One region of the Luteimonas sp. 22616 genome, then DNA from elsewhere that is predicted to be linked to it. Evidence: riboswitches for the same ligand, from Rfam matches in the RefSeq annotation. Region 1 holds a riboswitch; the other holds the start of a gene.
The links. Region 1 has a riboswitch for cobalamin ahead of ACTJIL_RS14620 (ribonucleoside-diphosphate reductase subunit alpha). Riboswitches for the same ligand answer to the same signal wherever they lie in the genome.
Positions count from the first base shown of each region.

Region 2: it holds a riboswitch for cobalamin, as region 1 does, so the genes downstream of both, btuB (TonB-dependent vitamin B12 receptor) here and ACTJIL_RS14620 (ribonucleoside-diphosphate reductase subunit alpha) in region 1, are expected to answer to the same signal.

Region 1 covers NZ_JBQEMW010000002.1:480,331-495,989, forward strand. The annotation lists gene ACTJIL_RS14555 (multidrug resistance efflux transporter family protein) at 1-534, opposite strand, end outside; gene bioF (8-amino-7-oxononanoate synthase) at 531-1,787, opposite strand; gene ACTJIL_RS14565 (hypothetical protein) at 1,780-2,136, opposite strand; gene bioB (biotin synthase BioB) at 2,156-3,217, opposite strand; gene ACTJIL_RS14575 (double zinc ribbon domain-containing protein) at 3,273-4,016, shown strand; gene ACTJIL_RS14580 (MarR family winged helix-turn-helix transcriptional regulator) at 4,093-4,545, shown strand; gene ACTJIL_RS14585 (aldehyde dehydrogenase family protein) at 4,637-6,154, shown strand; gene ubiA (4-hydroxybenzoate octaprenyltransferase) at 6,311-7,228, opposite strand; tRNA gene ACTJIL_RS14595 (tRNA-Arg) at 7,307-7,383, shown strand; gene ACTJIL_RS14600 (c-type cytochrome) at 7,440-7,958, shown strand; gene ACTJIL_RS14605 (alpha/beta hydrolase) at 8,161-8,826, shown strand; gene zapE (cell division protein ZapE) at 8,894-10,039, shown strand; gene ACTJIL_RS14615 (RNB domain-containing ribonuclease) at 10,156-11,625, opposite strand; cobalamin riboswitch at 11,817-12,041, shown strand; gene ACTJIL_RS14620 (ribonucleoside-diphosphate reductase subunit alpha) at 12,405-14,741, shown strand; gene ACTJIL_RS14625 (ribonucleotide-diphosphate reductase subunit beta) at 14,892-15,659, shown strand, end outside.
Region 2 covers NZ_JBQEMW010000001.1:2,395,123-2,410,781, reverse strand. The annotation lists gene btuB (TonB-dependent vitamin B12 receptor) at 1-1,649, opposite strand, end outside; cobalamin riboswitch at 1,887-2,163, opposite strand; gene ACTJIL_RS11085 (TfoX/Sxy family protein) at 2,263-2,610, opposite strand; gene ACTJIL_RS11080 (GAF domain-containing protein) at 2,749-3,231, opposite strand; gene bioD (dethiobiotin synthase) at 3,337-4,026, shown strand; gene ACTJIL_RS11070 (efflux RND transporter periplasmic adaptor subunit) at 4,144-5,364, shown strand; gene ACTJIL_RS11065 (multidrug efflux RND transporter permease subunit) at 5,371-8,508, shown strand; gene ACTJIL_RS11060 (YeiH family protein) at 8,574-9,638, opposite strand; gene ACTJIL_RS11055 (LysR substrate-binding domain-containing protein) at 9,735-10,634, shown strand; gene ACTJIL_RS11050 (phasin family protein) at 10,943-11,341, opposite strand; gene queD (6-carboxytetrahydropterin synthase QueD) at 11,554-11,910, opposite strand; tRNA gene ACTJIL_RS11040 (tRNA-Met) at 12,011-12,087, opposite strand; partial or broken gene ACTJIL_RS11035 (RNA pyrophosphohydrolase) at 12,269-12,784, shown strand; gene ACTJIL_RS11030 ((2Fe-2S)-binding protein) at 12,936-13,157, shown strand; gene bfr (bacterioferritin) at 13,268-13,744, shown strand; gene ACTJIL_RS11020 (ATP-binding protein) at 14,011-15,659, opposite strand, start outside.

The DNA.
Region 1 (15,659 bases):
AAACATCACCGCGGCGCCGAGCACGCAGGCCAGCGCGATCCAGCCGGCGCGGTCGAGCGCGCCGCGCGCATGACCGAACTGCAGCAGCAGCACCCCGGCGAAAATCATCGCGCCGATGCCCAGCGCCGCGGGCGGGACGCGCCGCCTTGCATCGCGATAGATCAGCGGCGCGCACAGCATCCCGGCGATCACGGTGAACTGGAAGCTGCCGGCCACCAGCCACGACGGCCCGCTGCCGGCCGCGTAGGCCAGCAGCAGGTAGAAGGCGACGAAGCCGATCGCGCTGCAGCGCAGCCAGGCCCAGGGATGCGCGCGGATCGCGCGCCACACCGGCGCGATCCCGCCCTGCCAGGGCATCAGCGGCAGCATCAGTGGCAGCGTGATCAGGTAGCGCAGGCAGGCCGTCCACGCCCAGTGCCCGCCATCGGTCGCACTCGCGCGGTTGAGCACGTAGGTCAGGGTGAAGAACAGCCCGGACGCCAACGCGATCGCGATCGCCGCCAGCGCGCGGCGGGTGTCGACGGCAGCGCTCATGGCCGCGGCCGCGCGTCGCGCAGGGCGTTGCCCGGATCCTGCACCGCGGCGCCGGACAGGTCGCCGGCCCGGTCGGCGACGACCGCCAGCGCGTCGACCAGCGCCTCGATGTCTTCCGGCGTGTGCAGCGCCGACAGCGTGACGCGCAGGCGCGCGCGGCCTTCGGGCACCGTCGGCGGGCGGATCGCGGCGACCCAGAACCCATGCTCTTCGAGCGCGGCCGCCATCGCCACCGCCTGCGCGTCGTCGCCGCACAGCAGCGGCTGGATCGGGGTGTCGGATGGCAGCAGGTCGAGTCCGCGCCGCGCGGCCAGGCGCCGGAACTGCGCGACCTGCGCCAGCAGCTTGTCGCGGCGCCAGCCTTCGCGCCGCGCCAGCTTCACCGCCGCCAGCGACGCGGCGGCCAACGGCGGCGGCAGCGCGGTGGTGTAGACGTAGGGGCGCGCGGTTTCGGCCAGGTGTTCGATCACGTCCGCATCGCCGAGCACTGCTGCGCCATAACCGCCCAGCGCCTTGCCCAGCGTCACCAGTTGCAGCGGCGCGGCGCTCGCCAGCCGTGCGGCGGCGACGCTGCCGCGGCCATCGGGGCCGACCACGCCGACGCCGTGCGCATCGTCGACATAGAGCATTGCGCGCTGCGCGTGCGCGGCCAGCGCCAGTTCGCGCAGCGGCGCGATGTCGCCGTCCATGCTGAAGACGCCGTCGGTGGCCAGCAACGCGGCGCCGTCGGGATTGCCGCGCAGCTGGCGCAGCGCGCCGTCGGCATCGGCGTGCGGATAGCGGCGCAGGCGGCAGCCGGCCAGGCGCGCGGCGTCGACCAGGCTGGCGTGGTTGAGGCGGTCCTGCACGCACAGGTCGTCATCGCCGAGCAGCGCCTGCACCACCGCCAGGTTGGCGAGGAATCCGCTGCCGAACAGCAGCGCGCGCGGCGCACCAATCCAGTCGGCGAGTTCATGCTCCAGCGCCTCGTGCACGGCGTGGTGGCCGCAAACCAGGTGCGAGGCGCCGCTGCCCACGCCCTCGCGCGCGGCCGTGTCCTGCAGCGCACCCACTACCGCGAACTGTTGCGACAGGCCGAGGTAATCATTGCTGCAGAAGTTCAGCAGCCAGCGCGACGTGCCATCCGCCGTGAGGACCTCGACGCGCATGCCGTCGCGGCGGGTGATGGTGCGCCGCACGCGCGTGCGCCCGAGCGCCGCACGCTGCTCGCGCTGCGCGGCGATGCGGGCATGCAGGTCGGGGCGCTCAGACACCTCGTTGCGCCCAGAACGCGAGCGCGCCGAGCAGCGCGCCGGGCAGCAACAGCAGCTGCCCCAGCGCCATGCCCAGGCGACCGGCGGGCGCGATGCGCTCGCGTTCGGCGATGCGCGTATCGGCGAACGACTTCTGCGCCAGCACCGCGATCGCGCACAGCAGCGCGAGGCCGTAGGCGATACCGGCGCCTTCGCCGCGGAAGTACAGCGCCACGCCCCAGCCGAGCACGGTGACCGCGGCCAGCTGCAGCCATGCCATCCGCGAATGCCCGCTGCGCAGGCCGGTGACGAATCCGCCGGCGCCGATCAGGCACAGCAACACGAGGTAGGCCCATCCGTACCAGGGCATGTCAGGCTTCCATCCGCCGTCAGGCGGCGCAGGTCCGGGCGGTTTCGACGATGTCGGCGTGCACCGTGCCGCCGTAGTCATGACCCTCGGTGTCCACGGTCACCTGCATCGGCCGCAGGCCCAGGCGTTCGAACAGGGCCAGGTCGCGTTCGGTGTCGGGGTTGCCGGTGGTCAGCAGCTTCTCGCCGTAGAAGATCGAGTTGGCGCCGGCGGCGAAGCACAGCGCCTGCAGCTCGTCGCTCATCTGCTCGCGCCCGGCCGACAGCCGCACCATCGAGCGCGGCATCAGGATGCGCGCCACCGCAATCGTGCGCACGAACTCGAACGGGTCCAGCTCGGCGGTGCCATGCAGCGGCGTGCCTTCCACTTGCACCAGGCGGTTGATCGGCACCGAATCCGGATGCGCGGGCAGCGTGGCCAGGGTCTGCAGCAGGCCGGCGCGCTGGCGGCGCGACTCGCCCATGCCGACGATGCCGCCGCAGCAGGTCTTCATGCCCGCGTCGCGCACGTGGGCGAGCGTGTCGAAGCGGTCCTGCATCTCGCGGGTGTGGATGATGTCGCCGTAGAACTCGGGATCGGTGTCGATGTTGTGGTTGTAGTAGTCCAGGCCGGCGGCCTTGAGCGCCGTGGCCTGTTCGCCACTGAGCATGCCGAGCGTGGCGCAGGTTTCCAGGCCCAGGGCCTTCACCTCGCGGATCATCTCGGCGACCTTCGGAATGTCGCGGTCCTTCGGCGAACGCCACGCCGCGCCCATGCAGAAGCGCGAGGCGCCGGCGTCCTTCGCCTGTTTCGCCTTCGCCAGCACGTCGTCGGTGCTCATCAACTTCTGGGCCTCGACCCCCGTGTGGTAGCGCTGCGCCTGCGGACAGTAGGCGCAGTCCTCGGGGCAACCACCGGTCTTCACCGACAGCAGGGTGCTGACCTGGACCTCGGCGGGATCGAAGTGCTCGCGGTGCACGCTGGCGGCGCGGAACAGCAGTTCGGTGAAGGGCAGGTCGAACAGCGCCTCGACCTCGCGACGGCTCCAGTCGTGGCGCAGCGGCGCGGCGGCGCGGTCGCGGGGTTCACTGACGGTGGGCATGGCGGTTTCCTGACTGACAGTGCAAGGCAAGTTGGGCAGTCTGGAAAGCATGTCGATGCCTGTCAACCGAATCGCACTGCCGGATGTTGACGGCCGCTGGCGACGCTGGCTGGGCCACGTCTGGCCGGGACGCTGCCTGGCCTGCGCCGAAGCGGGGCAATCAGGCCACGACCTGTGCGCGGCCTGCCTCGCATCGCTGCCATGGAATCGCCACGCCTGCGCCAGCTGCGCGATCCCGCTGCCGGCCGCTAACGATGACGCCAGCACCGGCGGCCCGCACTGCGGGGCATGCCTGCGGAAACCTCCTCCACTGCGGGCGACCTGCGCGACCTTCGTCTACGCCGCGCCGCTCGACCGCCTGTTGCCGCGTTTCAAGTTCCACCAGGACCTGGCCGCCGGCCGTCTGCTGGCGCAGCTGATGGCGCAGTCCCTGGCCGGGGCCGAACGCCCGCAGGCGCTGCTGCCGATACCGCTGCACCGCGCGCGATTGCGCCAGCGCGGCTACGACCAGGCGCTCGAACTGGCCCGGCCGCTGGCGCGCGCGCTGCGCCTCCCGCTGCTGCCCGATGCCCTGGTGCGCACGCGCGCCACGGCGCCACAGTCCGAACTCGATGCCACGCGCCGCCGGCGCAACCTCCGCGGCGCGTTCGCGATCGCGCCGGGCGCGCGGCTGCCGGTGCACGTCGCCTTAGTCGACGACGTGATGACCACCGGCGCCACGCTGCACGCGGCATCCAATGCGTTGCGTCGCGCCGGCGTCGCGCGCGTCGACGCCTGGGTGTGCGCGCGGGCGCCGTAGCCGACGGCCATCGCCGGCAGACGTACGATAGAGTCCCACCGGCCACGTGCTTTCCGCCCGCCGGGACCCAGATGGAATGCAGGCGCGCATGGCGGTTCAACCCGGAATCGAAATCCTCAACCTGGTCAATGCCGTCGAACGGCGGAGCACGGCCCGCATGCAGCGCCTGCTGCGCGAGGCCTGTGTCGGCCTGGCAGCGATGGAAGCGCGCACCTTGCGTTTCATCGCCCGCCACCCGGGATGCACGCAAAGCGACATCGTCCGCGCCAGCGGCCGCGACAAGGCGCAGATCGCCCGCATCATCAAGATCCTGCGCGCGCGCGAGTTCGTGGGCCACCCGGCCGAAGGCGGGCGCCGCGCGCAGCCGCTGGCGCTGACGGCCTCCGGAACCGCCGTCCATCTGCGCGCGGAGTCGCTGCGCGCCGACACGGCGCGCGAGCTGGTCGCCGGCCTCGACGCCAGCCAATGCGCACAGCTGGAGACGCTGCTCGGACGGCTCGCGCCGTTGGAATCGCCTGACCAGGAGTAAGGAGCGGCGCGCTTGTTGATAATATCAACTGATGTAACAATCGTTGATATTGTCATCTCCGATGCGCCGACCCGCCAGGACCTACCCTGCCATGCCGAACCCGACACCCCTCGCGGAGCTCGCCGCGTCGATGCTCCCGAACCTGCGGCGCCAGCTCCTGGACCGTCCACCGGCAGTCTTCATCGATGGCCAGTGGCAAGCGTGCGCATCCGGGGAGTCGCTGCAGGTCGACGATCCCGCCACCGGCGAGCCGATCGCCACCATCGCCGCCGGCGGCGAGGCCGAGATCGAGCGCGCGGCGGCCGCCGCCCGCCGCGCCTTCCGCGAGGGCCCGTGGCCACGCTTTCCGGCCTGGCAGCGCGCGGCCCTGCTGCAGGCGCTGGCCGACGCCATCGAGGCGCGTCGCGAGACGTTCGCCTTGCTGGAATCGCTCGATGCCGGCCACGCCATCGCGTCCGTGCGCAACGGCGATCTGCCACTGGGCCTGCGGGCGCTGCGCGACTGCGCGGGCTGGGCCAACAAGCTCACCGGCGAGGTGCCCATGCACCCGGCCTCGCAACCGGGCATGGACTATTTCCTCCGCGAGCCGATCGGCGTCGCCGGCCTGATCACGCCGTGGAATGCGCCCTTCCTGATGGTGCTGCAGAAACTCGCCGCGGCGCTGGCCACCGGATGCACCGCCGTGCTCAAGCCGGCCGAACTGGCGCCGCTGTCTGCCCTGCTGATCGGCGACCTGTGCCGGCAGGTCGGCATTCCGGATGGCGTGGTGAACATCGTGACCGGCACCGGGCCCAGCGCCGGCCAGGCGCTGGCCGACCATGCAGGCGTCGACATCATCAGCTTCACCGGCTCCACCCCGGTGGGCAAGTCGATCATGGCCGCGTCCGCGCAGGGCAACCTCAAGCGCGTGGTGCTGGAACTGGGCGGCAAGTCCCCCGTGGTCGTGTTCGCCGACGCCGACCTGGACCGCGCGGCAAGCGCGATCGTCGGCGAGATCACGTTCAAGTGCGGGCAGTACTGCGCGGCCGGCTCGCGGGTCTTCGTGCAGCGATCCGTGTACGAGCCCCTGCTCCAGCGCATGCTGGCGGCGATGGACGGCCTGCGCATCGGCCCCGGCTACGAGGAAGCAACCCAGATGGGGCCCATGATCTCGGCCGCGCAACGCGGACGCGCCGAGGACATCATCGGCCACAGCGTGGCCGCCGGGGCGCGCCTGTTGCGCGGCGGGCACGCCCGCCCGGGCAACGGCTACTTCTTCGAGCCGGGGATCCTGGTCGACGCGGCCGCGGACATGCAGGTGTCGCGGGAGGAGATCTTCGCGCCCGTGCTGACGGTGACGCCGTTCGACGACGACGCCTCGCCGGCAGCCGTCGCCGCGCTGGCGAACGATTCACGCTACGGCCTTTCGGCAAAGCTCTGGGCCCGCGACATCGGCACGGTGCATGCGCTGGTCGGCCTGCTGGAAAGCGGGCAGGTCATCGTCAACGGCGGCGGCGGCGGCGCGACCTTGCCGTTCGGCGGCGTGAAGCAGTCAGGCTACGGTCGGGAAAACGGCCGGATCGGGCTGGAGCACTTCACCGAGGTCAAGGCGGTCAGGCTCGGCTATTGAAGCGCAAGTCCGGGCATCGGCGTCCGGCACATCGGCATCTTCGATGGCGAAGGCATGTATCGGGGTGCCCGTGCGCCGGGCTCGCGGCGTGCTCCCGCCTGCGGTAGCGGCGGAACTGCAACGGGGGCCGGGCTGCGGTCGCGGCTTCCGCCGCTCCTACAACGGCGACAGCCGGGCGCCGGCCACTGCGTAGTCCGCCGCGATCCCGGCGAACACCGCCATCCCCACCCAGTGGTTGTGCAGGAAGGCGCGGAAGCAGGCGTCGCGGTCGCGGTGGCGGGCGATCATGAATTCGTACGCCACCAGCAGCGCGGCCACGCCCAGGCCGCCGAAGTACCAGGCGCCGAGCCCCGCCTGCTGGCCCGCCAGCGCCAGCGCGGCGAACACCAGCGCGTACAGCACGCTCTGGATCGCGAGGTCGGCGTCGCCGAACAGGATCGCGGTCGATTTGGCGCCCATGCGGATGTCGTCGTCGCGATCGACCATCGCGTACCAGGTGTCGTAGGCGGTCGACCACAGGATGTTGGCGCCGTACAGCAGCCACGCCACCGGCGGCACGGAGCCCTGCACCGCGGCGAACGCCATCGGGATGCCCCAGCCGAACGCCATCCCCAAGTACACCTGCGGCAGGTACGTGTATCGCTTCAGGTACGGATAGCTGGCCGCGAGCAGCACGCCGACGATGCTCATCAGGATGGTGAGCCGGTTCATCGTCAGCACCAGCGCGAACGCGGCCAGCATCAGCACCGCGAACAGCGCGAGCGCCTCGCGCCCGCGCACCGCGCCGGTGGCCAGCGGCCGGTCCTTGGTGCGCTGGACCTGCGGGTCCAACCAGCGATCGGCGTAGTCGTTGATCACGCAGCCCGCCGAGCGGGTCAGCCAGACTCCGAGCGAGAACACCGCCAGCGTCCACCACGGTGGCACGCCCTCCGCGGCCACCCACAGCCCCCACCAGGTCGGCCACAGCAGCAGCAGCCAGCCGATCGGTCGGTCGCCGCGGGTCAACTTCCAGTACTGGCCCAGCCGCTCGCGCCACCGCGGCACCGGGGCGGGCTGGAAACGTTCGTAGGACATGGCAGCCTTCAACAGCGAAGCCGGGCAAGCGTACGCGACTCGCGCCGCCGCACGCGATCATGGACAATAGTCGACCGGGCGCCTGTAGCTCAGCCGGATAGAGTAGTGGCTTCCGAAGCCATTGGTCGGGGGTTCGAATCCCTCCAGGCGCGCCAGACTTTATACTTCTGTGCGACAAGCACGGCCTCCGAGCGGCCGCCAAGGGTGAAACGTGCGCAATTACGACCTCGATTTTCTCAAGCATTTCTCGATGGTGATCGGCTTCCTGGCGGTGGTCACGCTGGCGCTGCTGATGTTTGCCTATCACCTCAATGGCGTCATCCCGCCCGAGGTCTCGCCCGCTGCGCAGCGCGCCACGCAGGCGCGGATCTCGCCGGCCGGCGACGTGTATGCCGGCGCCACCGGTGCCGCCTCGCAGGCGGCCGCGGCCGCCGCGGCCAGTGCAGCAGCCGCAGCGCAGGTCGCCTACGGCGGCACGATGGACGGCTCGGTGATCTTCGGCAACCTGTGCACCGGCTGCCACACCTCCGGTGCCGGCAACGCGCCCACCATGGACAAGGCGCACTGGACCGCACGCATCACCCAGGGCACCGAAACGCTCTACAAGCATGCGATCGAGGGCTACACCGGCCCGGACGGCGGGATCATGCCGCCCAAGGGCGGCAACCCGGCGTTGACCGACGACCAGGTCAAGGCCACCGTCGACTGGATGCTGGGCAACCTCAAGTAGGCGCCCCGCCCGACGCGTTTCGAAAACGCCGCCTGCGGGCGGCGTTTTCGTGTCCGGGCTCCAGGCGCGAAGTGGAACTTCTGCAATCGCGCCCCGATCGACCGTGAAAAGCATGTCCACGGGCCCGATCGTTCCACTTGGCCGCATCTGGCCTTCTCGGTCCGCTGCGCGCCACGGCGGCGCAGCGCCTATCATTCCACCCATGGCCAATCCCTCCTTTCCCGACGCTTCGGGCCCCGTCACCCTCGCCGGTCCGGCGGGCGCGCTGGAGCTGCACGTCGACCTGCCGGGCGACGAGGCGACCCCGCTGCCGCTGGTCGCCATCGTCTGCCATCCGCTGCCGACCGAAGGCGGCACGATGCACAACAAGGTGGTGACGATGGCCGCGCGCGCCCTGCGCGAACTCGGCGCGACCACCGTGCGCTTCAACTTCCGCGGCACCGGCGAATCGGCCGGCACGTTCGACGAGGGCCGCGGCGAAGTCGACGACCTGCATGCGGTCGCGGCCTGGGTGCGCGAACAGCGGCCGGGCGACGCGCTGTGGCTGGCCGGTTTCAGCTTCGGCGCGTACGTGTCGCTGCGCGCGGCGGCCTCGCTGAAGCCGGACCTGTTGATCAGCATCGCCCCGCCCGCCGGGCGCTGGGACTTCGACAGCATCGAGCTGCCGACCATGCCGTGGCTGGTGATCCAGGGCGAGAACGACGAGGTGGTCGACCCGCAGGCGGTCTACGACTGGCTGGAGCAGTCGAAGGCGCAGGCCGAACTGGTGCGCATGTCCGACACCAGCCACTTCTTCCATCGCAAGCTGATCGACCTGCGCGGCGCGATCAAGAACGGCGTCAAGGCCTACTTGCCCGCGGCGACATGAGGCCCGTGCAAGACCCCGTCCACGGACGCGACTGCGCGCCCGGATCATCGTTGCCGGCGCAGTGCCGATGAGCGACGGCGACATCGCGGCCGCCAGCGGCCTGCCTTCATCGCACTACGCCGCCGGCGTCGCGCGCGGCGACTGGAGCGACGATCCCGCCCAGCGCGCGGTGCTCGGCGAACTCGACCGCATCCACGATGCCCTGCTGCAGGGGCCTGCGCGCGGCGGATTGCTGGGCAAGCTGTTCGGCCGCGCCGAACCCGGGCCGGTGCGCGGCCTGTACCTGTGGGGCGGGGTCGGCCGCGGCAAGACCTTCCTGATCGACCTGTTCTACGCCGGCTTGCCGCTGCCGGAGAGCAAGCCCGGCGGCGACGTCCGCAACGGCAAGCGCCGCACCCATTTCCATCGTTTCATGCGCAGCGTGCACGAACGCCTGCGCGCGCACGCCGGAGAGCGCGACCCGCTGGCGGTGATCGCGCGCGAATGGCGCGCGCAGCTGCGGGTGCTGGTGCTCGACGAATTCTTCGTCAGCGACATCGGCGACGCGATGCTGCTCGGGCGCCTGCTCGAGCGCCTGTTCGCCGAAGGCGTGGTGCTGGTGACCAGCTCCAACACCGCGCCCGGGAACCTGTACAAGGACGGCCTGCAGCGCGCGCGCTTCATGCCTGCGATCGCGCTGCTCGAGCGGTACTGCCATGTCATGCACATGCAAAGCGACACCGACTACCGCCTGCGTGAGCTGACCCGTTCGCCGGTCTATCGCGCGCCGCTCGATGGCGAATCCGAAGCGTGGCTGGACTCGCGCTGGCATGCGCTCGGCGGCGACGACGCACACCGCGATGGCAGCATCGAGCTCGAGGGCCGCAGGATCGCCACCCGCGCGCGCTGCAAGGGCATGGCCTGGTTCGAGTTCGCCGCCCTGTGCGAAGGCCCGCGCGCGGCCGGCGACTACATCGAGATCGCGCGCGAGTTCCACACCGTGCTGCTCGGCAACGTGCCGGTGATGGGCGCGAACGACGACGACGCGGCGCGCCGGTTCGTGACCCTGGTCGACGAGCTCTACGACCGCCACGTCAACCTGGTCTGCACCGCAGACGCCACGCCGCCGCTGCTATACGTAGGCGAACGCCTGCGCGGTGCGTTCGAACGCACCGCTTCGCGCCTGATCGAGATGCGCAGCGAGGAATACCTGGCGCGCGAGCACCGTGACTGAGGCGAAGCGGCATTTGTCGCCCGTGATCCTGCTGTTGTAGGAGCGGCGGAAGCCGCGGTAGCTCTACCGAAAAGGCATCGCGGCTTCCGCCGCTCCTACAACATCCAATACCCGGGTTAGAAACCGCCCGGCTTCTCCGGCGCCGCCACTTCCGCCAGCTCGAAGCGGATGCGGCGACTGGCCGGATCGGCTTCGACCAGCCGCACCCGCACCTGTTCGCCGAGCGGCAACTCGCTGCCGGCCTCGACGCGCGCCAGGATCGCCGGCTCGCGCAGCATCACCTCGCCCCGGCGCGGAACCTTCTGCTCGACCTCGACGATCGCGCCTTCGAACGTCTCGCCCACGCGCGGCGCCAGCGCCGCCGCTTCGGCGAGATCAAGCACCGCGTTCTCGTAGCGGCCGGCGCGGCGCGCGGATTCCTGCATCGTTGCCGGCAATCCGAGCAAGGCATCGAGCACCCATTGCGGGACCGGCGTGCCCGCGCACAGCGCCACGCAGACCTCGCCGGTGTAGCGGTCCACCAGCCGCCGCAGCGGCGCGGTCACGTGCGCGTACTGCGAGGCCAGCGCCGCGTGCTGCGAGTGTTCGGGCACGGCGCCGTCGAAGGCGACGTAGCCGGCGCCGCGCAGCACCGTGGTGCAGGCGGTCATCATCGCCACGTGGTGCGGGTTGGCGGGATCCAGCGAACGGATGAAATCCGGATAGCCGCGCGATTGCGGCCAGTCGATGCCGAGCGCCCGCGCGGTGCGGTGCAGGCGTGCGATCGCACGCGGGTCGGCTTCGGGCAACGTACGCAGCAGGCCGATGCGGTGCTCCACCATCAGGTGCGCCGCGGCCATGCCGGTCAGCAGCGAGATCTGCTCGTTCCAGTCCTCGACCGGATGGCGGGCGCGGAACTCCAGTGCCCAGCGGCCATCCTCGACCCGGATCTCCTGCTCCGGCAGCGGCAGGCTGACCCCGCCGCGGCGCTGCTCGCGCTGCTTGCGCAGCTCGCCGATCTCGCGCAGCACCGCCCACATCGGATCGGCCTTGCCAGCATCGATGTCGGCCTGCACGCCGGTGTAATCGAGCTTGGCGCGGCTCCGGATCCGCGCACGGCGCACGTCGACCGCGATGCCCTCGCCGCTGGCGTCGACCTCGATCGTCCACAGCAGTGCCGGGCGCAGCTGGTCGGGCAGCAGCGACGCGGCGTCTTCGGACAAGGCCTTCGGATGCAGCGGGATCTTGGCGTCGGCCCCGTACAGCGTCTCGCCGCGGCGGTTGGCTTCGAGGTCGATCGGATCGCCGGCGCTGACGAACGCGGCCACGTCGGCGATCGCGTAGTGCACGCGATAACCGTCGCCGTTGCGCTCGACGAACATCGCCTGGTCGAGGTCCATCGCATCGGGCGGGTCGATGGTGACGAAGGCGATGTCGCTGCGATCCTCGTCGGGCAATCGCGAATGGGCGGCAGCGGCAGCCGCGGCCTGCTCGACCTCCGGCGGAAACGCGGACGGCAGGCCCAGCTCGCGCTGGATGTCGGCCATGCCGCTCTCCAGCGCGGGATCCTGGCGTGCGTGCAGGCGCAGGCGGCGTGTGCTCGTCATCGTGGCTCCGTCTTCGGCATTGTCGGCATGAACCCGATTCTAGTCGGCGTGCCCGGAGCGCATGCCCGGAGCGGAGCGGCCTGACCGGGCGTTTCGCAACCGTCGTCCCCGGCCCTGTGCGCAACGATCGGCCGGCGTGCGAGCAGATTCGCGACTCCACATCATTTTGTGTTGACCGATCACGGTGACCACACTATGTTGTGCCCGTCGGTTCCGGTGGCTCGCGCCATCGGATGAAAAGGGAAGCCGGTTGGAATCCGGCACTGCCCCGCAGCGGTATGTGGAAACGACCGCCGTCACACAGCACTGGGATGGATTCGATCCCGGGAAGCGACGGCCAGTAGGTGGAGTTGGTTGTTGTAGGACAACCCCTCGCGTCCACGAGTCCGAAGACCTGCCGACAGCCGCGCGCATGCACGCCGCGCGGTGCCGGCCGCGGAATCTCCGAGGGGGAGATGGCTGGTGACGCAAGCCCGGCCTCGCCTCCGCGACGGTCGCGGTCACTGCGACACCGCGCCCACACCCTGCGAAGACGCCGCACGCCGCTGCAACGCCCCTTGCGTTGCAGCGACACGGTCGGGCGCGGTCGCGTGGTGGCGTTCAACTCGCCGCCGCCCAATCGCGTTCCTTCGCCGCCTCCGCGGGAGAGGTGACGGTGCGCCATCGCGAGGAGCCATGCCATGAACCAGAACGACACCGCCGTCGCCACGAGTGCCGCCGCGGACACGACACAGGAGGACGCGTCCTTCCTGCTGACCCCGCCCCCCACCGCCACCGCGATGCGCGTCAACAAGCGCAACGGCGGCAGTGAACCGGTCGACCTCAACAAGATCGTGCGCGCGGTGCAGCGCTGCGCGGAGGGACTGCACGCGGTCGATCCGATGCGCGTGGCCACGCGCACGATCTCCGGCCTGTACGACGGCGCGAGCACGCGCGAACTCGACGAGCTGTCGATCCGCACCGCCGCGCTGCTGACCGCCGAGGAACCCGAGTACAGCCGTCTCGCCGCGCGCCTGCTCGCCGGCGTCATCGCCAAGGAAGTCGCCGGCCAGGAGATCCACGCGTTCTCGCAGTCGGTCGCGCGCGGGTTTGATGTCGGGCTGATCAACGAGCGCCTGCTCGGCTTCGTGCAGGCCAATGCGCGCAAGCTCAACGATGCCATCGACGTGTCGCTCGACCTGCGCTTCGACTACTTCGGCCTGCGCACGCTGTACGACCGCTACCTGCTGCGCCATCCGCACACGCGCAAGGTGATCGAGACGCCGCAGCAGTTCTTCCTGCGCATCGCCTGCGCGCTGAGCGAGGACGTGCCCGAGGCGCTGGCGCTGTACCGGCGCATGGGCAGCCTCGACTACCTGCCAAGCTCGCCGTCGCTGTTCAACGCCGGCACCACCCACGAGCAGCTGTCGTCGTGCTTCCTGCTCGACTCGCCGCAGGACTCGCTGGAATCGATCTACCAGAAGTACGGCGACATCGCCCAGCTGTCGAAGTTCAGCGGCGGCATCGGCGTGAGCTACACCCGCGTGCGTTCGCGCGGCTCGCTGATCAAGTCCACCAACGGCCATTCCAACGGCATCGTGCCGTGGCTGAAAACGCTGGATTCCTCGGTCGCGGCGGTCAACCAGGGCGGCAAGCGCAAGGGCGCGGCCTGCGTGTACCTGGAGCCGTGGCACGCGGATGTCGAGGAATTCCTCGAACTGCGCGACAACACCGGCGATGACGCACGTCGCACCCACAACCTCAACCTCGCCAACTGGATCCCCGACCTGTTCATGCGGCGCGTCGAGATGGATGCCGACTGGTCGCTGTTCGACCCGAGCAAGGTGCCGGAGCTGACCGACCTGTTCGGCGACGCCTTCGAGCGCGTCTACGAACAGGCCGAGGCGCAGGGCAAGGCGGTCAGGACGATCAAGGCGCGCGAACTGTACCTGCGGATGATGCGCACGCTGGCGCAGACCGGCAACGGCTGGATGACGTTCAAGGACAAGTGCAACCGCGCCAGCAACCAGACTGCCAGGACCGGCAACGTCATCCACCTGTCGAACCTGTGCACCGAGATCCTGGAAGTCACGTCCGCCGACGAGACCGCAGTGTGCAACCTCGGCTCGATCAATCTCTCGCACCATTTCGACGAAGACAGCGCGTTCGATTTCGACAAGCTCGCCGAAACGGTGCGCCTCGCGGTGCGCCAACTCGACCGCGTGATCGACCTGAATTTCTATCCGATCGAATCCGCGCGCCGCGGCAACCTGCGCTGGCGCCCGGTGGGCCTGGGCGTGATGGGCCTGCAGGACGTGTTCTTCAAGCTGCGGCTGCCGTTCGACAGTGAAGCCGCGCGCGCGTTGTCGGCCAGGATCGCCGAGACCATCTACTACTTCGCGCTGGAGACTTCCTGCGAACTGGCGCAGGAACGCGGCCGGCACCCGGCATTCGCCGATACGCGCGCGGCCAGCGGCGAGCTGCAGTTCGACGCCTGGGACGTGGTACCGCAGGACCGCGAGCGCTGGGACAGCCTGCGTGAACGCATCCAGGCCAACGGCCTGCGTAACTCGCTGCTGATCGCGATCGCGCCGACCGCGACCATCGCCTCGATCGCCGGCTGCTATGAGTGCGTCGAGCCGCAGGTGTCCAACCTGTTCAAGCGCGAGACGCTGTCCGGGGATTTCCTGCAGGTCAACCGCTACCTCGTCGATGAATTGAAGAAGCTCGGCCTGTGGACGCCGGAAACACGCGACGCGATCAAGCACGCGGAAGGGTCGGTGCAGGGCCTGTCGCAGCTGCCCGCACCGCTGCGCGCGATCTATCGCACCGCGTGGGAGATCCCCATGCGCTCGCTGATCGACATGGCCGCCGGCCGCGGCGCGTTCATCGACCAGTCGGCGTCGCTCAACCTGTTCATGGAGAGCCCGAACATCGGCGCGATGTCGTCGATGTACATGCATGCGTGGAAACAGGGCATCAAGACCACGTACTACCTGCGCTCGCGGCCGGCGACGAGGATCGCGAAGGCGACGGTGGGGAGTGCGGACGGCGTGCTTGCGAAGCAGGAGTACACCCCGGCCGAAGCCGTCGCCTGCTCGCTTGAGAATCCGGAGAGTTGCGAGGCCTGCCAGTAGCCGCGCAGCAGTCGCCCAGCCCTTCTCCCGCTTGCGGGAGAAGGTGCCCGAAGGGCGGATGAGGGCGCTTTTCGAAAAGCTGCACCCTCACCCCAACCCCTCTCCCGCACGCGGGAGAGGGGCCAGAAAAAGGCAACCAGGAAGACCACCATGTCCACCCACAACCGCCAGCTCCTGCTCGACCCCGGCTTCGAGCTCACCCTGCGCCCGATGCGCTACCCGCAGTTCTACGAGATGTACCGCAACGCCATCCGCAACACCTGGACGGTGGAGGAGGTCGACTTCTCGCTCGACACCACCGACCTGAAAACCCGGCTCGGCCCAGCCGAGCGCCACCTGATCGAACGCCTGATCGCGTTCTTCGCCACCGGCGACTCGATCGTCTCCAACAACCTGGTGCTCAACCTCTACCAGCACATCAACGCGCCCGAAGCGCGCATGTACCTGTCGCGGCAGCTGTACGAGGAAGCACTGCACGTGCAGTTCTACCTGACCCTGCTCGACACCTACCTGCCGGACCCGAACGAGCGCGCCAGGGCGTTCGCCGCGACCGAGAACATCCCGTCGATCCGGCGCAAGGCCGAGTTCTGCTTCAAGTGGATCGACAGCGTGCAGGACCTCCAACGCATCGAGACCCGCGAGCAGCGCCGCCAGTTCCTGCTCAACCTGGTCTGCTTCGCCGGCTGCATCGAGGGCCTGTTCTTCTTCGGCGCATTCGCCTACGTGTACTACCTGCGTTCGCGCGGGCTGCTGCACGGACTGGCATCGGGCACAAACTGGGTGTTCCGCGACGAGAGCTGCCACATGGCGTTCGCGTTCGAGGTGATCCGCACCGCGCGCGAGGAAGAGCCGGACCTGGTCGACGACGCCTTCAAGGCGCAGGTGGTGGAGATGATGACCGAGGCGGTGGACTGCGAA
Region 2 (15,659 bases), on a different contig from region 1:
CGGTCGAGGTCGATGCGCCCGGTGTCGCGGGCGCGCCGCGCCAGCAGGTTGCCGAAGTTGCAGGCACCGGCCGCGATCGCGTCGTCGGTGCAGTGCGTGCGGTTGCGTGGATCGGTGTGGCTGGCCTGTGCGGAGAGATCCCACTCGCCCACGGTGGTATCGAAGGTCAGTTCGATGCCGCGGATGCGCGCGTCGTCGATGTTGTTGGGCAGGAAGATCGACGAGTCGTAGGAGATCAGGTCGTCGACGCGCGTTTCGTAGGCGTTGAGCGTCCAGCTGTAGCGCTGCGCGTACTGCGCAATGCCGACGTTGTAGCCCTTCGACTTCTCCGGCTTGAGGTCCGGCTTGCCGAAGAACGGGTAGTACAGGTCGTTGAAGGTCGGCGCCTTGAAGCCGGTGGCGTAGTTGGCGGTGACGCGGAAGTTGTCGGCGAAGGCCATGCCCCAGCCGATGCCGCCGGTGGTGTGGCTGCCGAACTGTTCGTTGTCGTCGTTGCGCACGCTGGCCTGCAGCCGGTGCGCACCGAACGTGCCCTGGTACTCGACGAACGCGCCGGTGTTGTCGCGCCGGGTGACGTCGAACTCGGTGTCGCTTTCCACCGCGTCGCGCTGCCAGTCGGCGCCGGCGCTGAGCAGGTTGCGCGCGTCGAGGCTGAAATCCGTCTGCAGCGACGCGGTCTTGCGGCTGGTGTCGAAGTTGCCGACGCGGCGGCTGCCGCCGGCGTCATGGAAGAAGTTCTCGGAGCGGTCGTCGTTGCGGCCGACCTGCGCGGTGACGTCGACGCGCTCGGACGGCGCCCAGGCCAGTTTCGTGCCAAGCACCTGCTGCACGTTCTGCGCGACGTTGCCGCCGTACTGGCTGCCGTCGAACTCGTTGCGCGATTCCGCGCGCAGGGCGTTGGCCTGCAGCTCCAGCGTGTCGGACACCTGCACGCCGCCGCGCAGGTTGAGCGAGCTGTTGCGGTAGCCGTCGCGGTCGGGTTCGTCGACGAAGCAGCCGGCCCCGAACGGTGCCCCGGGCGCCGAGGCGGTGCCGCGGCAGGCGTTGATGCCGTCGGTGCGCTGCCAGGCCACGTCGGCGCCGAACCAGCCGCGCTCGCTGCCGCCGCCAATGCCGGCGCTGGCCTCGCGCAGGCCGTGGCTGCCGATACCCACGCGCAGGCGCGGGGTGAACGCGCCCTGGTCGCGGCGGGTGAAGATCTGGATCACGCCGCCAATCGCTTCGGACCCGTAGAGGCTCGAGCGCGGACCGCGCACGATCTCGATGCGGTCGATCTGGTCGACCGGCAGGTCCTGGAATGCGGTGAGGCCGGCGGTGACCGAGCCCACGCGCACGCCGTCGATCAGCACCAGCACCTGGTCCGACTCCGCACCGCGCAGGAACACGGTGCTGTTCTTGCCAAGACCGCCCTGGTTGCCGATGTCGATGCCGGCGCGGCCGCGCAGCAGGTCGGGCAGGCTGCGCGCCTGGCTGCGCACGATCTCGTCGTGGTCGATGACCTGGGCCGGGAACAGGCTGTCGGCCAGCGCAACCTGGGTGCGCGTGGCGGTGACGACCACTTCGTCCAGGTCGGTGGCGGCTTCGGCGCGGGCAAGCGACGGTGCGGACAGGATGCCGGCGACGGCCAGCGCGAGGATTCGGAACTGCATCGAACGCTTCTCCATTCGCGCGCACCCACGCACGCGAAACAAGGTGGAAAGTCCGCAGCGGGATGCGCGGACCCTTGCGAGGCCGCGCCGGCGCAGACTGCACGACGTGCAGGCGGCGCTTGCGATGGACTCGCATCCGCTTGCGGGGAGAAGGGCAGTTGGCCGCGGGGTCGGGCGTGGGGGCACGCGCCGGCATCGCCGCCGCGATGCCCTCCGCATCACAATCGGACAGGGTCGATGGACCCTTGCTCCGTGGCCGGTCTCCGGACTGGCGAGTTGAAGTCGTGGACTCCGGCCGCGGCGCCTTCCCGTGCGGCCCCGGTGTGGAGGCCCGCAGGCCGATGGGCCTGCCTGGACAGTGGCGGATGCGTTGGCGCGACTCGCTTACCGTTGCGGGGGCAGTGCCGGAATGGTCGTGGCGCGTTGCTTGCGCGGCGCGCGGCGGACTTCACCGGCTTCCCGTTTCAACCCGTTGGCGCAATGCCGCCGGGTCACCGCGAAGCGGGGCGATTGTACGCCATGGCGTGCAGGCGGGTCGCCGCGTGGGGAGGACGATCTTGTGGCGGCAGCTTCCGCCGCTCCTGCAAGGGCGTGTACGGGCGAACCTTTGCGGTCAGTCGTCGGTCTCGTCGAACAGCCGTGGCGACGGCATCGGATCGTCTTCCTGCATCATCGTCGTGGTCACCGGCGCGGCGGCCGGGCGGTTGCGCGGCGGCGGCAGCAGCGCGATCGCGGCTTCGGCCTGTTCCACCAGTTGCGTGCGGCGTTCGTCGGGCACTTCCTGCCAGTGGCAGTCGCACAGCGCGCCTTCCAGCGAGTACAGCAGGTTGAGGCTGGGCTTGAAGCCGGCGCGCTTGACGCGCATGAAGGCTTCCACCGGGCCCGCGGCAGCGAGGTCCTCGGGCGTGCGCAATCCCACCTGGCGCAGCCACGCCGCGCTTTTCGGGCCGATGTTGCGCATCTTCAGCGGCGGCGTGCTCACGGACTTGCACCCGTGCGTGGCGCGACGGCGTGATGGATCGACCTGCATGGAAATCCGTGGCCATGCCGCGTGGGTGTGGCGGTGTCCCGCCCGATCAAGCGCAGCTTCATCAATTTGCTACCCCAGTGATCGCACGAAGATGCGTGCGAGTTCTTCGATTCCCCTCTGGTCTGTAACGTCGAAACGGTCCAGATCCGGACTGTCGAGGTCGAACACGCCCACCAGGGCGTCGTTGCGGAACAACGGGACCACCAGTTCCGAGCGCGAGGCCGAGTCGCAGGCGACATGGCCGTCGAAGGCGTCGACGTCGGGCACGCGCTGGGTCTGCCCGCTGCGCGCCGCCGCGCCGCACACGCCCTTGTCGAGCGGGATGCGGATGCACGCTGGCAGGCCCTGGAACGGCCCGACGACCAGTTCGTTGCCGTCGAAGAAATAGAAACCGACCCAGTTGAGCCGCGGCAATGCGTGATAGACGAGCGCCGACAGGTTCGCCGCGTTGGCGATGCGGTCGTGCTCGCCGGCCACCAGCGCCTGTGCCTGCTGGGCGAGCTGCGCGTACTGTTCCGGCTTGTCGCCGCTTAGACTGTTGGGCGTGAACATGTGCAGCAGTCTAGCAGCGACGGCATTTTCTTCGGCGCCGCGCACCGGCGCGGCGATTGCCGCGACCGTGGCCAGCGGCACCGCGTCCGCGCGAGGCATGGGCGCATGAACGCGCCCGGCGTTTTCATCACCGGCACCGACACCGGCGCCGGCAAGACCACCGCCAGCGCGGCGCTGCTGCATGCGCTGCGCGCCCAAGGCCTGCGCGCGGTGGGGATGAAACCTCTGGCCAGCGGTTGTACCCGCGATGATGCGGGCCGCTGGCGCAACGACGACGCCCTGGCGCTGCAGGCCGCCAGCGATCCGCGCCCGGCCTACGACGACGTCAATCCGTTCGCGCTGCCGCTGCCGCTGGCGCCGGAGTTCGCGGCGCGCGATGCCGGCGTCGAAGTGGACATGGCGCCGATCCTGGCTGCGAACGCGCGACTGGCCGCGCAGGCGGATTTCGTCCTGGTCGAAGGCGTCGGTGGCTGGCTGGCGCCGCTGACCGCGACGATTGACCAGGTCGACCTGGTGCGCGCGCTGGACCTGCCGGTGGTGCTGGTGGTCGGGATGCGCCTGGGCTGCCTCAACCACGCCCGGCTCAGCGCGCGCGCGATCGTCGGCGATGGCGTCCGGCTGGCCGGCTGGATCGCCAGCGAAGTCGATCCGGACATGGCGTGTCGCGACGACAATTTCGATGCCCTGTGCCGGCGCCTGCCTGCACCCTGCCTCGGGCGCCTGCGCTGGAACCCGGCGTCGGACCCGGCGGCGCTGGCCGGGGAGTTGTGCACAGCCGAGCTGATGGCCGGCTGAAATTCCTGACTTCCGGCACGTTGGACGGCCGGGGCCGGATGCTAGACTGGCGGGTATAGGAATTGCCGTTTCTAGATCCCTTCTGTCGGCACGCCCGAGCCCCCGGAGCCCCCACCCATGACGATGCACATCCGTACGCTGGCCGTCGCCGGCGCGATCCTCCTGCTGTCCGCCTGCGGAAAGGGTGGCGAAGCCAGCCCCGGTGCCGGAGGCGCGATGCCGCCGCCCGACGTTGGCGTGATCGTCGCGAAGAAGAGCAGCGTGCCGCTGCAGCAGGAAATGGTCGGCCGGCTGGCGCCGTTCCGCAGCGCCGACGTGCGTGCGCGGGTGCCCGGCGTGGTCCAGAAGCGCGTGTACGAGGAAGGCAGCGACGTGCGCAAGGGCGAGGTGCTGTTCCTGATCGATCCGGCGCCGCTGCGCGCCGCGCTCGGCCAGGCGCAGGGTTCGCTGGCCCAGGCGCAGGCCAGCTACGCCAACGCCAAGGCCAACGCCGACCGCGCCCGCCAGCTGCTGCCGCAGAAGTTCATCTCCAAGTCCGACTACGACAACGCGCTGGCCAGCGAACGCAGCTCGGCCGCCGCGGTCCAGGCCGCCAAGGCTTCGGTCGACAGCGCGCAGATCAACCTCGGCTACGCCACCGTGCGCTCGCCGATCGACGGCCGTGCCGGCAAGCAGCAGGTCACCGAGGGTGCGCTGGTCGGCGAGGGCGCGGCGACGCTGCTGACCACGGTCGACCAGATCGAACCGCTGTACGTGAACTTCTCGATGAGCGTGTCCGAGTTCGAGCAGGTGCGGCGCCTGCAGTCCGGCGGCGAGTCCGGCGTGCAGGTGCTGCTGCCCGACGGCACGCCGTATGCGCATGCCGGCGTGCTGGATTTCTCCGGCGACGTGGTCGACCCGGCCACCGGCTCGGTGGCGCTGCGCGCGCGCCTGCCCAACCCCGACAAGCACCTGCTGCCCGGCACCTACGTCACCCTGCAGGTGACGCTGGGCGAGGTGTCGAACGCGTTCCTGATCCCGCAGGCCGCGGTACAGCGTGATGCCCAGGGCGCCTACGTGCTGGTGGTCGGGCAGGACGGCAAGGTCGCGCGCAAGGACATCGTCGCCGATCGTGCCCAGGGCAGCGACTGGATCGTGACCAAGGGCCTGGCCGGCGGTGAGCAGGTGATCGCCTCGGGCTTGCAGAAGGCCCAGCCCGGGCAGCCCGCGAAGGCGTCGCCGTGGCAGCCGCCGGGCGCGCAGCCCGCCGCCGCGGGCAAGCCGGCTGACGCCAAGCCTGCGGACGGCAAGCCCGCCGAAGGCAAGCAGCAGGATGGCGACGCGGCGAAGAAGGACTGACCGGCCATGTCTCGTTTCTTCATCAACCACCCGGTCTTCGCCTGGGTCATCGCGATCCTGATCACGCTTGGTGGCGTGCTCGCGATCAATGGCCTCGGCATCGAGTCGTATCCGAACATCGCGCCGCCGCAGGTCACGGTGTCGGCGTCCTATCCCGGCGCGAGCGCCGAGACCACCGAGAGCACGGTCACCCAGGTCATCGAGCAGCAGATGACCGGCATCGACAACCTCGATTATTTCAGCTCCTCGTCGAGCTCGAGCGGTGGCGCGTCGATCACGCTCACGTTCAAGCCCGGCACCGACCCCGACATCGCCCAGGTGCAGGTGCAGAACAAGGTCGCGCTGGCGACCCCACGGTTGCCGTCGGAAGTCGTCCAGCAGGGCGTGGTGGTGGCCAAGGCCAACCCCGGCTTCCTGATGGTCGCGGCGCTGCGTTCGACCAATCCGACCTACGACAAGGACGCGCTGGCCGACCTGATCGCGGCGCGCGTGCTCGACCAGATCTCGCGCACGCCCGGCGTCGGCAGCACCCAGCTGTTCGGCGGCGAGTACGCGATGAACATCTGGCTCAACCCGGACAAGCTGCAGGGTTACGGCCTGTCCGCCAGTCAGGTGCTGGCGGCGGTGCGCGGGCAGAACGTGCAGTTCGCCGCCGGCTCGGTCGGCGCCGAGCCTTCGCCCGAAGGCCAGGCCTTCACCGCCACGGTGTCGGCCGAGGGCCGCTACAGCACCGCCGAGCAGTTCGGCAACATCATCCTGCGCGCCGATCGCGACGGCACCACCGTCCGGCTGAAGGACGTGGCGCGCGTGGAGAAGGGTGCGTCGGCCTACGGGTTCGACCTGCAGTGGAGCGGTACCCCGGCCTCCGGCTTTGCCGTGCAGCTGGCGCCAGGCGCCAATGCGCTGGGCGTGGCCGAGGCGGTGCGCGACCGCATGGACGAGCTGCAGGCGACCTTTCCGCCGGGCGTGACCTGGTTCTCGCCGTACGACAGCTCGACGTTCGTGAAGATCTCGATCGAGGAGGTCGTCAAGACCCTGTTCGAGGCGGTCGTGCTGGTGTTCCTGGTGATGCTGATCTTCCTGCAGAACCTGCGCGCAACGATCATCCCGACGCTGGTGATCCCGGTTGCGCTGATGGGCACGTTCCTCGGCATGTGGATGATCGGGTTCACGATCAACCAGCTCAGTCTGTTCGGCATGGTGCTGGCGATCGGCATCGTGGTCGACGACGCGATCGTGGTGATCGAGAACGTCGAGCGGATCATGACCGAGGAGGGGCTTTCGCCGAAGGACGCCACGGTCAAGGCCATGGGCCAGATCACCGGCGCGGTGGTGGCGATCACCGTGGTGCTGGCGGCGGTGTTCGTGCCCAGCGCGTTCCAGGCCGGCAGCGCCGGCGAGATCTACAAGCAGTTCGCGATCACCATCGCCATGGCGATGGGCTTCTCGGCGTTCCTCGCGCTGGGCTTCACCCCGGCGCTGTGCGCGTCGATGCTCAAGGCCACCGACGACCACGAGAAGCGCAACTTCATCTTCCGCGGCTTCAACAAGGTCTACGACAAGGTTGCCGGCACCTATGTCGGCCACATCACCAGCGCGGTGCGGCATGCGCCACGCTGGATGATCGTGTTCGCCGGGCTGGCGCTGCTGTGCGGCTTCCTGTTCACGCGCATGCCGGGCAGCTTCCTGCCCGAGGAAGACCAGGGCTACGCGCTGGCAATCGTGCAGCTGCCGCCGGGTGCCACGCTCAATCGCACCAAGCGCGTGTTCGAGCAGGTGCGCGGCACGCTGGAGAAGATGGACGGCTACGAGGGCATGATGCAGGTGGCCGGCTTCAGCTTCGTCGGCCAGGGCGAGAACGTCGGCATGGCGTTCGTCAAGCTCAAGCCCTGGGACGAGCGCGACATCACCGCCACCGAGTTCATCCAGCAGGCCAACGGAGCACTGTTCGGCATCCGCGACGCGCAGATCTTCGTGATCAACCTGCCGACGGTGAACGGGCTGGGCCAGTTCGGCGGCTTCGACATGTACCTGCAGGACCGCGGCGGCAACGGACGCGCCGCGCTCGGGCAGGCGATGGGCACCCTGCTGGGCAAGGCGTCGCAGGATCCCGCGCTGACCGCGGTGCGCCCGAACACGCTGGCCGATGCGCCGCAGCTCAAGCTCGACGTCGACCGCACCCAGGCCCAGGCGATGGGGCTGTCGGTCACCGACATCTACAACGCCATCAGCCTGATGCTGGCGCCGGTGTACGTGAACGACTTCACCGATGGCGGCCGCGTCAAGCGCGTGACCATGCAGGCCGACCGCGACTACCGCACAGGTCCCGAGTCGCTGTCGCGGTTCTATACCCCGGCACCGGGCACGGCCGCCGACGGAAGTCCGGCCGGGATGATCCCGATCTCGAACGTGGTCCAGAGCCACTGGACCACGGCACCGCCGTCGCTGAGCCGCTACAACGGCTATGCCGCGGTGGAGATCGTCGGCTCGCAGGCGCCCGGCCACAGCTCCGGCGAGGCGATGAGCGCGATGCAGAACATCGTCGAGCAGGATCTTCCGGACGGCTTCGGCTACGACTGGACCGGCCAGTCCTACCAGGAAATCCTGTCCGGCAACCAGGCGACGATGCTGATGGTGCTGTCGATCCTGGTGGTGTTCCTGTGCCTGGCGGCGCTGTACGAAAGCTGGTCGGTGCCGGTTGCAGTGCTGCTGGTGGTGCCGCTGGGCGTGCTCGGCGCGGTGTCGCTGTCGCTGCTGCGCGGCTTGCCGAACGACATCTACTTCAAGATCGGCCTGATCACGGTCATCGGCCTGGCGGCGAAGAACGCGATCCTGATCATCGAGTTCGCGATCGAGCAGCGCCAGCTCGGCAAGCCTCTGGGCGAGGCGGTCATCGAGGCGGCCAAGCTGCGCTTCCGCCCGATCCTGATGACCTCGTTCGCCTTCATCATGGGCGTGATGCCGATGGCCGTCTCGTCCGGCGCCGGCGCCAATGCGCGCCACGCGATCGGCACCGGCGTGATCGGCGGCATGCTGTTCGCCACGTTCCTCGGGCTGCTGCTGATCCCGGTGTTCTACGTGGTGGTGCGCAGGCTGCTGGGCGACAAGCTCGACGAGAAGCCGGCCATCGCGCACGAACAGTGATGGCAGTGAAGTGACCAGGAGGAGGCCGCGGAAACGCGGCCTCCTTTTTGTTTCGGATGCCGGTGCTAGCCGGTGGCGCCGAACAATGCGCCGATGCCGACGTTCACCGCATAGCCGCCGACCAGCAGGAACACGAACAGCGCACTGGCCAGCAGCAGCGGCCGGAACCCGGCCTGGCGGATCGCACCGACATGGGTGCGCAGCCCGAGTGCGGCCATCGCCATCGCGAGCAGGACGGTGTCGACCTGCACCAGCATGTCGACCCACGCCGCCGGCAGCAGCTGCAACGAATTGAGCCCGGCGACGGCGACGAACAGCACCGCGAACCACGGGATCACGATGCCCGCCTTGCGGCCGGTGCCGTCGCTGGCCTCGCGGGACAGGCGCGCCGACAGCAGCAACAGGAACGGCGCCAGCAGCATCACCCGCAGCATCTTCTCGATCACCGCAGCGGAGCCGGCAACTTCGCCCACCGCCCGGCCGGCGACCACCACTTGGGCCACTTCGTGGATCGTCGAACCCGCATACACGCCGAACGCATGCTCGCCGAGGCCGAGATGCGGATACAGCCACGGATACAGGAACATCCCCAGCGTGCCGAACACCACCACGGTGGCCACGGCCACCGACACCTTGTGCGCCTGTCCACGGACCACCGGCTCGGTGGCCATCACCGCGGCCGCGCCGCAGATCGCGCTGCCGGCGCCGATCAGCATCGCGGTCTCGCGGTCGAGCTTGAACACCCGCGTGCCCAGCAGCACCGCCAACCCGAACACCAGGCCGACCATGGCTACCGCGATCAGCACGCCTTCCACGCCGACCCCGGCGATGTCCTGGAAAGTGACGCGGAAGCCGTACAGCACGATGCCGGTGCGCAGCAGCATGCCCTTGGCGAAATCGACCCCGGCGCCGCTGCGCGCGGCGATCGCCGGGAAGACCGTATTGCCGACCGCGATCCCGAACACGATTGCCAGCGTCAGCGCGCTCAGCCCCAGCGCCTGCAGGGCGGGCAGCTGAGCGGCGAGCATGCCGGCGCCCGCGACCGCGGCCGCCAGCGCCAGCCCCGGCCACAGGCCCGCATAGCGCTGGAGGCGGGCATGGAACGGTGGCGTATCGGCAGCGGCGTGCATCGGCGTGGGAGGTTCGTGGAGGTGCCGGCAGGCTAGGCGTGCACCTGGAATGAATCCAGTACATATAATTCACAATTCGATAAATTCTAGTTATCGATGAATCTGCACCTGCTGCGCATGTTCATGGCCGTGGTCGAGCACCAGGGCTTCTCGCGCGCCGCCGAGGCGCTGCACGTCAGCCAGCCGGCAGTGTCGAAGGCGGTGCGAGAACTCGAACACCAGCTCGGGCTGCCGCTGGTCGAACGTGGCGCCGCACGCAGCCGCGGCGTGGTGCTCACCGACCACGGCCAGTCGCTGCACCAGCACGCACGCGCGATCTTCGCCATGGAACGCGCGGCGATCGCGGACGTCCGCGATCGCGTCGACCTGCGCAAGGGGTCGCTGCGCGTGGGCGCCAGCACCACGGTCGCCGGTTACTGGCTGCCGCCGCACGTGGCGGCGTTCGTGCAGCGCTTTCCGGGGGTGGAGTTCGAGTTGCTGGTCGGCAACACGGCCGGCATCGGTCATGCCATCGCAGAGGGCCGCATCGACGTGGCCTTCGTCGAGGGCGTGGTCGACGATCCCGGCATCGTCGCCGCATCCTGGCGCGACGAGCCGCTGCAGGTCGTGGTCGCCGCCGATGCAAAGCTCGGCGCGAAGCGGCGTGCATCGGTGGCCGAACTGGCGCGGCAGCCGTGGCTGCTGCGCGAGGCCGGATCCGGGACGCGGCAAGTCGCGCAGCGCCTGCTGCGTTCGCGCGGCATCAAGCCGGCGCGGCTGATCGAACTGGGCAGCAACGAGGCGATCGCGCACGCGGTTGCGGCAGGGGCGGGCGTCGCCCTGCTGCCGGCGATCGTGGTGCGGGACCTGGTGGCGATGCAGCGCGTCCGCATCCTGCGCCTGGCCGGCGACGCCGACATCCTGCGCCCGCTCTACCGGCTGGAACTGGCCAACCGCCCACGCGCGCCGGCGCTGCAGGCGTTCGTCGAGCTCGTGGATGCGCCGCCGCGCGGCTGAGGCGCGAAGCGGGCGGAATCCCGCCCTTGTAGGAGCGGCTTCAGCCGCGAGCTTTGGCTCCCTCCCCTGCGAAGGCAGGGGAGGGTTGGGGAGGGGTGCCTTTTGCAGTACCAACGGCGGGCACCCCCACCCAACCTCCCCCTGCCTTCGCAGGGGGAGGGGCAACGGCGAAAGCTCGCGGCTGAAGCCGCTCCCAATAGGGGCATGTAGTCGCGCACGGGCACAAAAAAACCCGGCAACTGGCGTTGCCGGGCTTCCGACGCGGGAGAGAGACCGCGTAGCCGGTTGCCCGGCCGTTTGGAGCTGAATTACTTGCGCGACTTGGTGGCGCCCTTGACGGCTTCCTCGGCCTTGGCCTGGACCTTGGCGCTGGCCGACTCGACCTGGGCCTTGGCGATCTGGGCGATGGCTTCATTGGTCTTCAGGGTGCGGCCGAACGCTTCCTGGCCGGTGCTGACGGCGCGCTCGACGTTCTCGCGCGCGACCTGCACGCCCTTCGGCAACACGGCCTTCAGACCGTCGAAATCACGCGCCTCGGCGACTTCGCCCCAGAAAGCGAACGCGGCATTGGCGTTCTCTTCGAAGGTGGCGAGCTGCAGGCCGAAGACCTTCTCGGCGTTCTCGAGGGCCAGGCGGTTGACCTGGGCGGCGGTGTCGGCGAACTGGCGCGACGCAGCGGCGAACTGCTGGTTGAAATCCTGGTACATGGCGGGTTCCTGCTAGATGTCCGACAGGGATTGCCGGTATTTGTGCGGTGCAGCATAACCCTGGATATGTTGCATTGCAACATCAATACGTGGTCTGTTCATCTTCCGGCCAGGGGGCGGCCTGTGGAAGCGATCATGGCCGCTTCCATGAGGTTGCCCGCCGGACAGCAGGCCTGCCTGGCGAAGTCGGAGGAGACGGTGAGCGGGGGCCCTTAAGGGCCGCGATAGCGGCAGCCGGAGGTGCATGTCTCGCGCACCACCACTTCGCCCAGCTGCGGCAAGGCCGGCTTGAGCCGCTCCCAGATCCAGATCGCCAGCCGCTCGCTGGTCGGGTTGTCGAGCCCCTCGATCTCGTTGAGGTAATGGTGGTCGAGCTGCTCGTACAGCGGCCGGAAGGCGGCCTTGATGTCGCCGAAGTCCATCACCCAGCCGCTGTCGGCGCCGAGCTCCCCGGACACATGCAGCTCGACCATGAACGAATGCCCGTGCAGTCGCGCGCACTTGTGTCCGGGCGGTACGTTCGGCAGCCGGTGCGCGGCCTCGATGGTGAAGGTCTTGAAGATGTCCATGACACTCCGGATGCCGTTGCCGCCGCAGCCGGATGAAGCCGGTCCGGCGAAGCCAGGGACGAAAAACCCCGCAAATCCGCGGGGTTGGGTCTGGGCGCGATGGTGGCTATGGGTGGAATCGAACCACCGACCTCGGGATTATGAGTCTCGCGCTCTAACCGTCTGAGCTACATAGCCAATTTTTCGGATTCTACAGGGATGACCCCGGTAAACGCTGCTCCAGCCAGCTGGGCTGCATGGCCGCGCCGAACCGCGAATTATTCCTGCGCCGGGGCGCGGCGTCAATTCATGGCCCGGCCGCTTGTCGGCCCGGCGCGGCCATGGCAGAGTCGGGCACAGTGAATTTGGAGTCCGCATCGTGATCGATCCGGACGGTTACCGGCCCAATGTCGGCATCGTGTTGATGCATCCCGATGGTCGCGTCTTCTGGGCGCGGCGCGTGCGGCGTGACGGCTGGCAGTTCCCGCAGGGCGGGATGAACACCGACGAGACGCCGCTGGAGGCGATGTACCGCGAGCTGGAGGAGGAAACCGGCCTGCGGGCGGACCACGTGGCCGTGCTCGGGGTGACGCCGGGCTGGCTGCGCTACCGCCTGCCGCAGCGCGCGATCCGCCGCAACGACAAGCTGGTGTGTATCGGCCAGAAGCAGGTCTGGTTCCTACTGCAGTTCACCGGCAGCGAGGGCGACCTGTGCCTGGACGGCACCGACAAGCCGGAATTCGACCACTGGCGCTGGGTCGACTTCTGGTACCCGCTGGAGCACGTGGTGACCTTCAAGCGCGGCGTCTATGCCAGTGCACTGCGCCACCTGGCGCCGTTCGCTCGCCAGATTGCAGGGCAGCGCGCGATCCCGCCCCCGCGTCCGGAGGCCTGGCCGCGGCCGCCGGTGCGTCGCCAGTCCGGGCAGCGTGGCCGGGGCGGGTAGGACGGGCGGCGGAAAAGCGCACCTCGTACATGATTGACAATCATTCTCATTCACGGCGACAATGCGACCGTTCTCCCGCAACGGTGGCGTTTCCAGTCCCATGTACGTGTGCATCTGCAATGGCGTGACCGACAGCGACATCCGCCAGGCCGTGAAGGCCGGGTGCTGCGGCATGGCCGAACTCACCATGCGCACCGGCTGTGGCGCCTGCTGCGGCAGCTGCGTCGGGACCGCCACCGAAACGCTCGAACAGGCGCGTGCCGAGCTGCAGGCGCCGCGCGACAACCTCGTCGACTTTCCGGGCGTCCGCCGCGCCGCCTGAAGGCTTTCCGCCGCGCCGTTTCCCGGCGCCGTGATGCATACGATTCGCGTTTCGTCATCGTCATTGCGATGGCGCTAGAGTGACGCCGTCACGAGCCACGGAGACGTGCCATGCAAGGCGACGCACAGGTCATCAAGTTCCTCAACGAGGCGCTCTACAACGAGCTGACCGCGATCAACCAGTACTTCCTGCACGCCAAGATGCTGAAGAACTGGGGCCTGCACGAACTCGCGAAGCACGAGTACGAGGAATCGATCGACGAGATGAAGCATGCCGACATGCTCGCCGAACGGATCCTGTTCCTCGACGGGCTGCCGAATTTCCAGGCGCTGGGCAAGCTCAAGATCGGCGAGAACCCGAAGGAAGTCCTCGAGTGCGACCTCGCGCTGGAGATGGAGGCGATCCCGCCGCTCAAGGCCGCGATCGCGCATTGCGAGCAGGTCGGGGACTTCGTCAGCCGCAGGCTGTTCACCGACATCCTCAAGTCCGAGGAAGAACACGTCGACTGGCTGGAAACCCAGCTTGCGCTGATTGCGCGGATCGGCGAGCAGAACTACCTGCAAACCAAGATCGACGGCGACGACTGATCGCGGTGCGGTGGCAGGAAGGGGTGGGGACGCCCCGTTTCAGCCGATGTTTTGTAGGAGCGGCTTCAGCCGCGAGCTTTTGATTCCCTCGAGGGGTGTCGGGAAAGCTCGCGGCTGAAGCCGCTCCTACATGGATCCTTCCTTCGGCGCGCTTGTTCCGACGCCCGGCTCGATGACGTCCGCAAGATGGCCTTTCGCATGAGGCCCAGGAACTCGTGGCTGAGGCGGCTCCTAGGGCGCTGTTTCCGGTTTCGCGCCGGTTGTCCTCACATCGAATCGGCTTCGCTGCGCTGGCTTGCGCGCAGTTGCTGCCTGGCGCGCTGGAACTCGTTGGCCACCAGCGCCACCGCCACCGCGGGACGGTCCAGCGACTGCTGGCGCGCGCCCATCTCGATGCGCTTGGCGGCGGCGGACAGCGACATCGCGCCGAGGTTGGCGCTGGACGATTTGAGCGAGTGCGCGGCGTCGCGCAGGGCGGTGTAGTCGGGTCCGCTGCTGGCCGCCGTTTCCAGCGCCGCGACCAGGCGCGGCGTGTCCTCGAGGAATACGTCGATCAGGCGGTCGACCTCGCCACCGAGCATCGAGCGCAGTTCGTCCAGGACCTCCAGGTCGATCAGTGGCGGCGGGGCGATCCGCGACGATGCCAGCCCGGCTGCGGGGATGGGTGGGTCGACGGGGGGCGCGGCAGCCAGCGTCGCGGCCGGCGGTAGCGGTATCGCCGGCGGGTCGATCGGGAATGGAGGCAATGCGGGAGTAGCGACGCTCGTCACCAGCGGCGGCAATGACGCTGGCGCCGCGGCAAGCGGAGCATCCTCGGGCATGGCCATGGGGATTTCCGCGAGGAAGTCCGCGGGGTCATTGGCAGGCATCGGCATGTCCGTATCGCCGCCGCCGGTTTCCTGGGCTTCCGTTGCTTCCAGGGATTCCATGGTTTCCAGTGCCGCGACCTGCGGGTTCCACCAGTGGTGCAGGCAGCGCTCGAGTTCGCTGCGCGTGACCGGCTTGGGCAGGTAGTCGTCCATGCCCGCGTCGAGGCACTTCTGGCGATCGCCAGCCATCGCGTTGGCGGTCATCGCCACGATTGGCAGGTGGCGGCCGTCGGCGGCCAGGGCCTCGCTTTCGCGCCAGCGCTGGGTGGCGGTGTAGCCATCCATCACCGGCATCTGGCAGTCCATCAGCACCAGGTCGTAGCGCGAGGCCGACATCCGCATCAGCGCCGCCTCGCCATTGCTGGCGGTGTCGCAGGTGATGCCGAGCACGCCGAGCAGGCGCTGGCCGACCATCAGGTTGACCGGGTTGTCCTCGACGAGGAGGACTCGCGCCTTGCGCAGCGTCGCGGCGTCGTTGTTCGTGACCATGGTGGTTGCGGGGGTGGCGGCAGCTTCGCGCTGCAGGGTATCGGGCGTGGCGGAAGGGCGCGTGCTGGTCAGCGCCGCGCGCAGGTCGCCGTCGGGTGCCTGCCGGCTGAGCAGCGTGACGTTGTGCTGGAGTTCGTCGGCAACCGGATCCTCGCCATACAGGCAGACCAGCCGCAGGTTGCCGTAGATCGTGCTGCGGCTGATGTTGCGATGCAGGGCCACGGCGGTGTTGCGCATGCCGGCCAGGTCGGCGAGCACGACCGAATACGCCCACGGCTTGCCCTGGTTGGCGGCGGTGCGCAGGCGATCGAGCGCCTCCTGCGTGGTTTCCACCGAACTCACCCGCAGCCCCCAGTTGGGCAGCAGCATCGACAGGCGCAGGCGCAGGCGCGGGTCGGCACTGAGCAGCAGCAGGCGGCCACCGCTGGTGGCGGCGGTGTCGGTTGCAGGCATGTCGCCGTGCACCTTCAGCAGCGGAATCTCGAACCAGAACGTGGCGCCCCGCCCGGGTTCGGACTCGACCCCGATGCGGCCGGTCATCAGCTCGACGATGCGAC